One region of the Shewanella amazonensis SB2B genome, then DNA from elsewhere that is predicted to be linked to it. Evidence: predicted binding sites of a transcription regulator. Region 1 holds the regulator's gene; the other holds the start of a gene.

Evidence for each region. Region 1 encodes MetJ, which represses methionine synthesis genes. Its sites were predicted from a motif close to TAGACGTCTAGACGTCTA; they were not measured.
Region 2: a site for MetJ is predicted at 3,460-3,477, ahead of msrA (peptide-methionine (S)-S-oxide reductase MsrA). Genes of this name have one in related genera too.

What each region holds. Positions count from the first base shown of each region.
Region 1 is NC_008700.1:3,758,861-3,764,242, reverse strand. Features, by position in the region: gene nrfD (NrfD/PsrC family molybdoenzyme membrane anchor subunit) at 1-707, shown strand, start outside; gene SAMA_RS16540 (conjugal transfer protein TraF) at 846-2,039, shown strand; gene SAMA_RS16535 (sulfite exporter TauE/SafE family protein) at 2,061-2,798, opposite strand; gene metJ (met regulon transcriptional regulator MetJ) at 2,863-3,177, opposite strand; gene metB (cystathionine gamma-synthase) at 3,392-4,552, shown strand; gene SAMA_RS16520 (bifunctional aspartate kinase/homoserine dehydrogenase II) at 4,566-5,382, shown strand, end outside.
Region 2 is NC_008700.1:2,083,838-2,089,219, forward strand. Features, by position in the region: gene SAMA_RS08890 (alpha/beta fold hydrolase) at 1-330, opposite strand, end outside; gene seqA (replication initiation negative regulator SeqA) at 597-1,172, shown strand; gene pgm (phosphoglucomutase (alpha-D-glucose-1,6-bisphosphate-dependent)) at 1,211-2,893, shown strand; gene msrA (peptide-methionine (S)-S-oxide reductase MsrA) at 2,954-3,448, opposite strand; gene astE (succinylglutamate desuccinylase) at 3,698-4,744, shown strand; gene SAMA_RS08915 (thiamine pyrophosphate-dependent dehydrogenase E1 component subunit alpha) at 4,897-5,382, shown strand, end outside.

The sequences.
Region 1 (5,382 bases):
ACTACAACTTAAGCTCGGTGATGTCGATTGGGGTGATAGCGCTCCTCGCATACATTCCGCTGACCTTTGTCTATGCGCTGGTGGTGCTCAAAGATGAGCTGCCAAAGTGTGGTTTGGGCTTCCTGGGCGGCCTCGCCGATAGCCTCGGCAAGCTTCGCGGCATGCTGGAAGGAGCGCTCTTTGTGCTGTCGCTGGTGGTGGGGGCCTATACAGGTTTCCTGATTTCCGCCATGAACGCCTATCCCATGCTCAATACCGCGGTGCTGCCTGCGCTGTTTTTGGTATCGGGTTTATCGGCGGGTGCGGCGGCCAACAGCCTGCTGGCGGTGACGATGTTTGGTGGCGATAAGCATAGCCCCCAGGCTTCCGGCTCCCGCTCTGGTGGCTTCTCTGGTGACCTTGAGCGTCAGCACGCCTTCGAGCTGCCGGTGATGGGCATGGAAATGCTGTTCCTGTTTATGCTGTTTACCGCGCTGTATTTCAAAGGTGGCGCGGCGGCAGCGGCGCTGGCATCGATCTCTGGCGGACTGTGGGCAGCTGTATTCTGGATTGGGGTAGTGGCTATCGGCTTTGGGGTGCCACTGATGATGCGCCTCAGTGGTAAACACGGCCGCAGCGCCATGGTCACAGCGGCCTGCGCGAGCCTGATTGGGGTGCTGGCACTGCGGCATTTTATCCTTTACGCCGGTCAATCTTATCTGTCTTGATTACTCTAATCGATTAGCCCAAAAAGCCCGCATTTGCGGGCTTTTTTTTAGATGATATTTCAGCGCGTTGTTCCACGCTGAACTAAGCTTTTAAAAGATTGTTGCCGGGTCAAAAACAGAAAAATCAGGGAGAACAGGATGAAGATGAAACTCATCGCCGCCTCGTTGGGGCTGATACTCTGTCCGTACAGCTTTGCTGCCCAGGATGTGTTTGAAGCCAGAAGTGACGCCCTGGGCGGCACGGGTGTGGCGTCGGCCAGTTTGGAGGCGGCTCCCTGGATGAACCCGGCGCTCCTGTCTTTACCCGGTTATACCGAAGGAGACTTTGGACTGCTTATTCCTGTGCTTGGTGCAGAGGTCTCTGATCAGGACAATATGACCGACAAGTTCGACACCCTCGAAGATAATTACGACGGCCTGGACGGCGCAATCGACAGAGGGGATGTGGATGCCATCGATAGCTTTCGTCAGGCCTTGCTTGGTGATTTACGTGGGCTGGATGGCAATACCGCGTACGCCTCTGCAGGCATAGGGTTCAGCTTTGCCATGCCCACCAAAGGAATCAGCTGGGGTATTTATTACCGCAGTTACCTCGATGGTATTGCCTTGGCGGACATCAGCGATGCGGACATCCAGCTTCTGGAAGCCCTCGACCCACAGGCTCCGCCGGCGCTGGACGATTTAACCTCCCAGGGGCGGGTGATTGCCGGCGCTTCATCTGAGTTGGCGCTTTCGGTCAGCTTGCCGTTATCCATAGTCAATATGCCCGTTACCGTGGGGTTGACTCCCAAACTGCAGCGGCTCGACAGCTTTAATTATGCGGTCAGTGCCAACAATTTCGATGCCGGTGATTTCGACAGCGACGATTATCGCAACGATGATACGGGCTTTAACCTGGATGCCGGTATTGCCATGATGCCCATGGACGGATTGACACTGGGGCTGGTGGGCCGGAATTTGATTGAGCGTGAGCTGGATACCGTAGAGTCAGAAGGGGTCAGTGCCATTTATCGGGCAGGTCCCATGGTCACTTTTGGCGCCGCGTTTCAAAGTGGCAATTGGCAGCTGAGTACTGACCTGGATTTAATGGATAACGAGAAGTTTGTTGGTCTTGAGGGTACCAAATATTGGCGCTTGGGAGCCGAATGGCATGCGCTGGATTGGTTGTCACTGCGGTTGGGTTACCGACAGGATCTCAATGACATGACCGCCGATATCTATTCTTTCGGTACCGGTTTTCAGATAGGTTCAGGATTCAAGCTGGATTTGGCCGGTATGTGGGGAGATAAAGACACAGTGGGTGCCGTGCTGCAAAGCTCCTATCACTTTTAAGCCTGCAGCACCTTTGCCGCATTAACTTGCCAGCAAAACCACCAGTGACTTGGCCGCCAGCACCAAAGCACTGATTGAGCAAAGAACCAGAGTCGCGACTCTGGTTTTTTGCTTATCGACCCGCCCAAGGAGGCGACCTGCTACCCAATAACCGCAAAATACCGCGGGCAACAGGATGACTGACCATTGGAGCTGCGACACAGTTACCAAACCGGCAAAGGCCAGGATACTCAAGGCTATCAATGAGCTGAAAATAAAAAATGCCGACAGGGCCGCGCGGAATTTATTGGGGTCTTTACCGGCCAGCAGAATCGCCATTGGTGGGCCGCCAATGGCGGCTATGGTGCCAAAGATACCGGACACAGTGCCAGCGATAAACAGGGTCAGGCGATTAATGGGCGCGCTGATTTTCATCAGGCTCAGCATCATGGCCAGCGCCACAATCACGGCTATGGCGAGCCCCAATATGGATTGAGGTGCCATGAGCAGCAGACTTGCACCCAGAATACCCCCCGGAATGCGTCCAAGCAGGGCATACTGAAGACCGGCAAACTCCAGGGCGCTGCGCTCTCTGAGCAAAGTGAGCAGGGCGATGGAGAAGCCCATCAGAATAACGGGCACGGGCACCAGTTCGGGTTCAACCAGATACAAGAGCGGGCTGGCCACCACGGCAAGACCAAAGCCAATCAGGCTTTGAATCAGGGCACCGCTGAAAATAATCAGCAGGGCAAGGCCCAGGGTGATGAGGTCGGGAAACATCAAAAGCGACTCCAAAAACGACACAAGGACCCGTTCGGGTCCTTGTGATATACAGCTGGGAGAGTTATTCCATGTCTTCCCATTCGATGCCCATCTCATCCATCAGTTTTTTCGCCTCTGATGGGATGGAGTCGGGTTTGTCCTTGGACAGATCATCGTCGTTTGGCAGTGGCTGGCCGGTGTAAGCATGCAAAAAGGCTTCACACAGCAGTTCACTGTTGGTGGCGTGACGAAGGTTGTTCACCTGGCGACGGGTACGCTCGTCAGTGAGGATCTTCAACACTTTTAAAGGAATAGACACGGTGATCTTTTTCACTTGCTCATTCTTTTTGCCGTGCTCAGCATAGGGGCTGATGTAATCGCCATTCCACTCAGTCATTGACTCACCTGTTTATTCCAAAATTCGCAGCAGATTTTAAACCCTTACAAACTACAGTCAAATTATTGCTGCGAAATCACCCCAAACATCAATAGATTTTCTTACGTTTAGACGTCTAAACGTCTTTATGCCTATTGACCTGTTGCCGGTGCTTAGGTAAATTTAGCCATCCAGACATCTTTATTTCCGTGCGGTAACATCGGAGGAGTACAAAATGACACAGCGCAAAGCAGCCACCATCGCGGTGCGTCAGGGCATAGAGAGCGATACCCAGCATGGTGCCGTGGTTCCTCCCATTTATCTGTCGACCAATTACTCCTTCGATGGCCACAAGAATCCGCGCAAATTTGACTATAGCCGCTCGGGTAACCCGACCCGCTGTATTCTGGGCGAGGCGTTGGCCGAGCTGGAGCAGGGTGCGACCGGCATTATTACATGCACAGGTATGGCTGCCATCACGTTGGTGACCAGCCTGCTGGGACCGGACGATCTTCTGGTAGTACCCCACGATTGTTATGGCGGCAGCTATCGTCTCTTTACCAACCTCGCCAAAAAAGGTGCCTTTAAGCTGGCTGTGGTCGACCAGACAGATGATGCAGCGCTGGCGGCGGTAATTGCCCAAAAGCCACGCATGGTGTGGCTTGAAACCCCATCCAACCCGCTGCTGCGGGTAGTGGACATTCAGGCCATCTCTGACGCCAGTCATGAAGTTGGCGCTCTGGTGGTAGTGGACAACACCTTCCTGTCGCCCATCTTGCAGCAGCCACTGCTTTTGGGGGCCGACATAGTGATCCACTCCACCACCAAATACATTAACGGTCACAGCGATGTGGTCGGCGGCGCCGTGATTGCCAGGGATGCCGAGCTCGGTGAAACCCTGCACTGGTGGTCCAATACTCTGGGACTGACCGGCAGCGCCTTTGACAGCTATCTTACCCTTCGTGGTATCCGTACCCTGGCTGTGCGGGTACGTGAGCATCAATCCAATGCGCAGCGCATAGTGGACGTGCTGAAGAACAGCCCCCAGGTGAGCAAGGTGTATTACCCCGGTCTTGCAGACCACCCAGGCCATGACATAGCCGCACGGCAACAAAAAGGCTTTGGCGCTATGCTGAGTTTTGAACTGGTGGGCGGTGAAAAAGAACTGGTGGCTTTCCTCGACGCATTACAGCACTTCAGTGTGGCCGAAAGCCTGGGAGGTGTTGAGTCGCTGGTTGCCGTGCCCGCTACCATGACCCACAGAGCCATGGTGCCAGAAGCCCGCGCCGAGGCCGGAATTAAAGACACCCTGCTGCGACTGTCGGTGGGGATTGAAGATGCAGAAGATTTAGTGGCCGATATCCAAGCCGGCCTGGCTGCCGTGGCAGCCTGTTGAATAGGAGTCAGTGATGGCGCGTTGTCATTTGCATAAGTTTGGTGGCTCCAGTTTGGCGGATGCCGATTGCTACCGCCGCGTGGCCCATATCCTGTTGACCCAGGGCCACAGCGACGATCTGGTGGTGGTATCAGCCGCCGGTAAAACCACCAACTTTTTGTATAAGCTGCTTTCGCTGCGTGATGCCGGTGAGTTGTGGCAGGAAGAGTTACAGGTACTGATTAGCTATCAGCAAAACCTGATTGAACAGTTACTCAGTGCCGAGCAGGCTCGCTATCTGCGTGAGCGTCTGTCGACCGACAAGGCTCAGCTGGTCAGTCTCCTGTCATTGGCGACTCTGAACGATTATCAGACCAGCCATGTGGTGAGCTTTGGTGAGCGTTGGTCCGCCAGGTTGATGGCGGCACTCTTGCGTGAATCCGGCGTGGCGGCAAGCCACGTGGATGCCTGCAGCATACTGGTGGCAGATGAAGGCGCCGTGCCCAATATTCGCGAGCAGGAGTCCCGCGAAAAAGTAGCTGCCATGCTGGCCGAACATGAAAACGAACGCATTGTTATCACGGGCTTTATCTGCGCCAATCCGGCCGGTGAAACCCTGTTGCTTGGGCGTAACGGCTCTGACTTTTCCGCGACCCTGATAGCCAGTCTGGCAGATATCGAACGGGTCACCATCTGGACTGATGTGGAAGGGGTGTTCAACGCCGACCCGAATAAGATAAACGATGCCAAGCTGCTCAAGAGCATGTCACTGGCGGAGGCCGACCGCCTGGCGCGTTTGGGTTCTCCTGTGTTACACAGCCGCACTTTGCAGCCCCTGTTCAACACCCAGG
Region 2 (5,382 bases), 1.7 Mb from region 1:
ATCGGCGGCAACCACGGACGCGACTCTGTCAGGATGCAGAAGCGCCGTTGCGAGCACAATTTTACCGCCCATGGAATGACCAATGAGATGTGCTTTGGTTGCGCCCAGTTCATCCAGCAATGAAACCAGACTCTGGGCCAGGCTTGGGTAATCCATCGTATCCCAGTGGGGACTCTGACCGTGATTGGGCACATCGATACGAGTAACGCGATATTCGCTCTCCAGGGTCTGCGCCAGTCCCTTTAGATTATCCAGATCGCCAAAAAGACCGTGAACCAGAACCACGTCTTCCCCTACACCCTGGGTCTGATAGTTAAGCTGCGCTGACATGTAAATCCTGCCCGTTGATTGGGATTAACACCTAAAGGCGGCAATTTTGCCCCCAAGCCCGGGCGCAGGCAAGAAAAGTGACCATTAAGTCCCGTGTGCGCTTAAAAAACACTCGCTTGTTCGCTCCTTGGCTTCGTAATCATCATCTCGGCCACGGTTTTCATTTTAGAGCGCTTTATCAATCTGTTGGACTGGCTTACACTGGGCTTTCTTCGGCGAAGCGGCATGCTTTGCGTGCCTGATAAGACAAAAGGAAAGCATTGGTGATGAAATATATCGAAGTGGACGAAGAGCTCTATCGTTACATAGCCGGCAAGACTGAACGTATCGGTGAGAGTGCATCGGATATTTTACGGCGTTTGCTGGGACTCTCTGTCGCCGAAGTCTCTGAAGTGGCGCCTGTCGATATCAGTGAGCCAGGCATGGAGCATGAGCCGGTGCAGGTGCGTGAGGCTGAACCTGAGCCAGTACCAGAAGTGGAAGTTGCTGCTCAGACCGAGATTGATTTTTCAGACTTGCTTAGTGAAGCGGGTCTGGCAGCGCAAAAAGGCGCCGTAGGCCGTTTTCTCTATGCTCTGGAATGTTTGCACCAGGCTGCGCCTTCGCGTTTTGAACAGGTGCTGCAAATTCAGGGACGCGATCGTCTCTACTTTGCCACATCCAAAGAGGCCCTGCTCAAAGCAAGCCAGTCGGCCAATCCCAAAGAAATTGGCTCAAGCGGTTTTTGGGTAACCACTAACAATAATACCGCCAAAAAGCGCACCATACTTGAAGAAGCCCTGGTGCAACTGGGTTGCGATCCGGTTCGTGCCAAATCCCTGGGTGAGCTGGCGCTCGCCTGAAACGACACTATTAACCATCCACGATAAGGAATTCCGTCTTGGCTATCCATGACCGCGCAGGCAAGCAAGCACAGCAAGGGGATTTGGTTAATATCCCCAAACTGATGAGCCACTATTATCGACTCTTGCCGGATGCAAGCGATCCCGCTCAGAAAGTCAGTTTCGGTACCTCCGGCCATCGCGGCTGTGCATTTCACCGAAGTTTTAACGAGCAGCATATCCTTGCCATTGCCCAGGCGGTGGTCGACTGGCGTACCCAGGCTGACATTACAGGTCCCCTTTACCTTGGCATGGACACCCATGCGCTGTCCCAGGCGGCGTATTTGTCTGTGATTGAAGTGCTGATTGCCAACAAGGTTCAGGTGTTGGCCCAGCGGGATGACGCATACACACCAACACCCGTGGTCAGTCAGGCAATTGTGGCTGCCAATCGTCATCAAACTGGTGAAGACGCATTGCTCAGTGACGGTATCATCATCACGCCGTCACATAACCCACCTCAGGACGGGGGTATCAAGTACAATCCGCCCCATGGTGGGCCGGCGGAAGGGGATATCACTTCCTGGATTGAAACCCGTGCCAATCACTATCTCGCCCACGGCCTGGATGGTGTTCGTCGGGTTAATTACGGTATCGCCTCTGGTCTTTCGCTGCTTAAACATGTAGACCTGATTTCGCCTTATGTTCAAAGCCTTGCTGAAGTCATTGACATGGCCGCGATTGCTAAAGCCGGTGTGCGTATGGGGGTCGACCCTCTGGGCGGTAGCGGCATCCATTACTGGCAGCCTATCGCCGAGCATTATGGGCTCAATATCGAGGTGGTAAATCAGGCAATTGATCCGACCTTCGATTTTATGCCATTGGATAAAGACGGAAAAATCCGCATGGACTGCTCGTCGCCCTATGCCATGGCAGGACTATTGGTACATAAAGATGAGTTTGATATCTGTGTCGGTAACGACCCGGATTATGACCGCCACGGTATTGTTTGCCCCGGTAGTGGCCTGATGGATCCCAACCATTATCTTGCAGTGGCTATCGATTATCTGCTCGGCCACAGGCCAAACTGGGCCAAGACGTTGGCGGTTGGCAAAACCCTGGTATCCAGTGCCCTGATAGACAAGGTCTGCATGGCCCATGGGGTTCCCCTGATGGAAGTACCCGTGGGCTTTAAGTGGTTTGTTGATGGCCTCGCTGATAGCAGTGTGTGTTTTGGCGGTGAAGAAAGCGCCGGGGCGGCTTTCCTTAAAATGGATGGCAGCACCTGGTGCACCGATAAAGACGGCTTTATTCTGGCGCTGCTGGCGGCAGAAATTCTCGCGGTTACCGGTAAAACCCCTGCCGAGCGCTACGAAGAGCTGGTTGCCGAACATGGTCGCAGTTTTTATAAACGTATCGATAGCCCACTTAATCCCAAAATGAAAGCCAAGTTCGGTGCGCTGAATGCGCAAACCCTTGGCGCGACTTCTGTCGCAGGCGATGCCATTACCGCAGTGCTGACCAAGGCGCCCGGCAACGGTGCTGCCATTGGTGGCATCAAGGTGTGTACCGATAAAGGCTGGTTCGCCGCGCGTCCATCCGGTACTGAGCCCTTGTTTAAGCTCTATGCCGAAAGCTTTGTCAGTGAGGCGCACCTTGGCGAGTTGATTTCCGATGCGCAAAGTTTGTTGGGTACTGCGCTTAAGGCTATCAAGCTGTCACAGTTTGATATGAAGGTATAAAAAACGCGCCGTTGGGCGCGTTTTTTATTGGATAACGACTTGTTTCATCGGCTTGCGGTATCAATACTCGATGTGGCAACTGGGCAGGTTGTTTTTATCGATGTAGTTCTGGTGATATTCCTCAGCAACGTGGAAGGTCTGCAGCGGTACAATTTCAGTGACTATATGACGGGTTCCCCAGCGGCCAGAGCGGGCAAGGGCGAGCTTCGACGCTTCAGCCTGTTCCTTTTGTGTCTTGTCGTGGAAAAAGATGGTGCTGCGATACTGGGTACCTATATCGCCGCCCTGCTGGTTGAGGCTGGTAGGGTTATGGTTTTTCCAAAACACCTGCAGCAAATCATCAAAGCTTACCTGGCTTGGGTCAAATTCCACCTGCACCACTTCGGCATGGCCTGTGATGCCTTTTTTGACATCTTCATAGCGGGAGTACTTGTCGTTTCCGCCCATGTACCCGCAGGTGGCGTTGATAACGCCGGGGATCTGCCTGAAAAAATACTCTACACCCCAAAAACAGCCGGCGCCGAAAGTGGCAAATGATGAATTGGATTGTGACATGGAAACCTCTATGGATGTCTGGACGGCTAAATTGTGATAAAACTTACGTGGAAATGCAAGAGGGTGACAGCGGTTTGTTATCCGCTCCCGTGTATCCATGACTAAATGATTGAGATCAGGCTCAAACAGCTGTGATAGTATTGGCACAAAAAACTGCATGGCCAAAAGGATTGTCGCCCATCGGATGTGTGACTACTCTGGTCAACAGGCAGTTCTCAGCGAGCATAGCCTCAGAGAAAGGAGACCCAAGTGCTTAACCTACTGCAAGGCTGCAAAGATTTTTTGCATCTTACCCTGTCCAATCCCGAACACCTTGACCCCATCGCCCCTCAACCTCTGTACGGACACACCTTGGTCAGCCTCTGGGATACAGGCGTGTTGGTATTCGAGCCTGTCGATGGCAACAGCCATAAAGACATAGTGCTATCAAGCGGCGTGCATGGAAATGAAACCGCGCCTATTGAACTCTGTAATGGCCTTATTCAGGATGTGCTGGAAGGACGTTTACAGGTCAAAGAGCGGGTATTGTTCCTCATTGGTAACCCTGCTGCCATCAACAATGGCACCCGTATCGTAGATGAAAACATGAACCGCCTTTTCAGCGGTGAGCACAGCCGTGGGCCCGGACTCAGTAACCCCGAGCGGGTGCGGGCTAAAAAGCTTGAAACCTATGTCACCCGTTTCTTTGAAAAAGGTGCGGAAAAAGGTGAGGGCAGGCAGCGTATTCATTACGATTTACACACGGCCATCCGCGGCTCTAAGCATGAAAAGTTTGCTATCTACCCTTACCGCCCCGGCCGCGCCTTCAGCGGTGAGCAAATCATGTTCCTTGCGGCGAGTGGCGTTGATACCGTGCTCTTTCACCACGAACCGACCACGACCTTCAGTTATTTCTCCTCCGAGTTGTTCCGTGCCGACGCCTTTACCATAGAACTTGGCAAGGTCTACCCCATGGGGCAGAACGACATGAGTAAGTTCGCCAATACCCGGGAGATGTTCAAGCGCCTGATTTGCGCTGAGCCACTGGAGCTTGCACCTTTTGATGAAACCCAGGTGAACCTCTATCAGGTGTGCAGGGTTATCAATAAGGAAGTCGATGACTTTGAATTTACCTTCAGCACTGATGTCGAAAACTTCAGCGCTTTCCCGCGTGGCCACGTGATAGCACGTCAGGGCGGCAAGGATATTCTTGTCGAGCAGGAAGCCGAGGCGGTGGTGTTCCCCAACGCCAAGGTACCCGTGGGGCAGCGCACCGTCATCATGCTGGTTCCCGCGGTAAATCCTCACGTGGAATAGGGCTGTAAAGCAATTAATACATGCAGGCGGGGGAAACTTGTCTCCCTTCATAGTGTAATGATTGTCAGGTAGTTTACGTTAACGTAATGTTCATCCCGCGTTTTACATACAGGTCTGCCGTGGGTGGGCCTCAATGATAACAAGAGCAGAATATGAGCAACGCATCAACAAACCAAGAGACAGTGCACAAAGTCTCCTTCCTCGACAGGGAGTCGCTGCACATCCCCATTCTCAAGATCCTTCAGGCAGACGGCACTCCCTACGAGCAAGCCGTTCTGCCTCAAATCGATGAAGCCCTCGCCCAGCGCATCTACGACGCCTGCGTGTTTACCCGTGTGCTGGATGAGCGCATGTTGGGCGCACAGCGCCAGGGCCGTATCAGTTTTTACATGACCTGTACCGGTGAAGAAGCGGCCATCCTCGGCAGCGTTGCGGCGCTGGATGAGAAAGACGTTATTCTGGCCCAGTACCGTGAGCACGCCGCGCTGCGTTATCGCGGTTTCACCACCGAGCAGTTTATGAACCAGATGTTCAGTAACGAAAAAGACCTCGGTAAGGGCCGCCAGATGCCCATTCACTACGGCACCGCAGCGCTGCATTATCAAACCATTTCATCGCCACTGGGTACCCAAATCCCA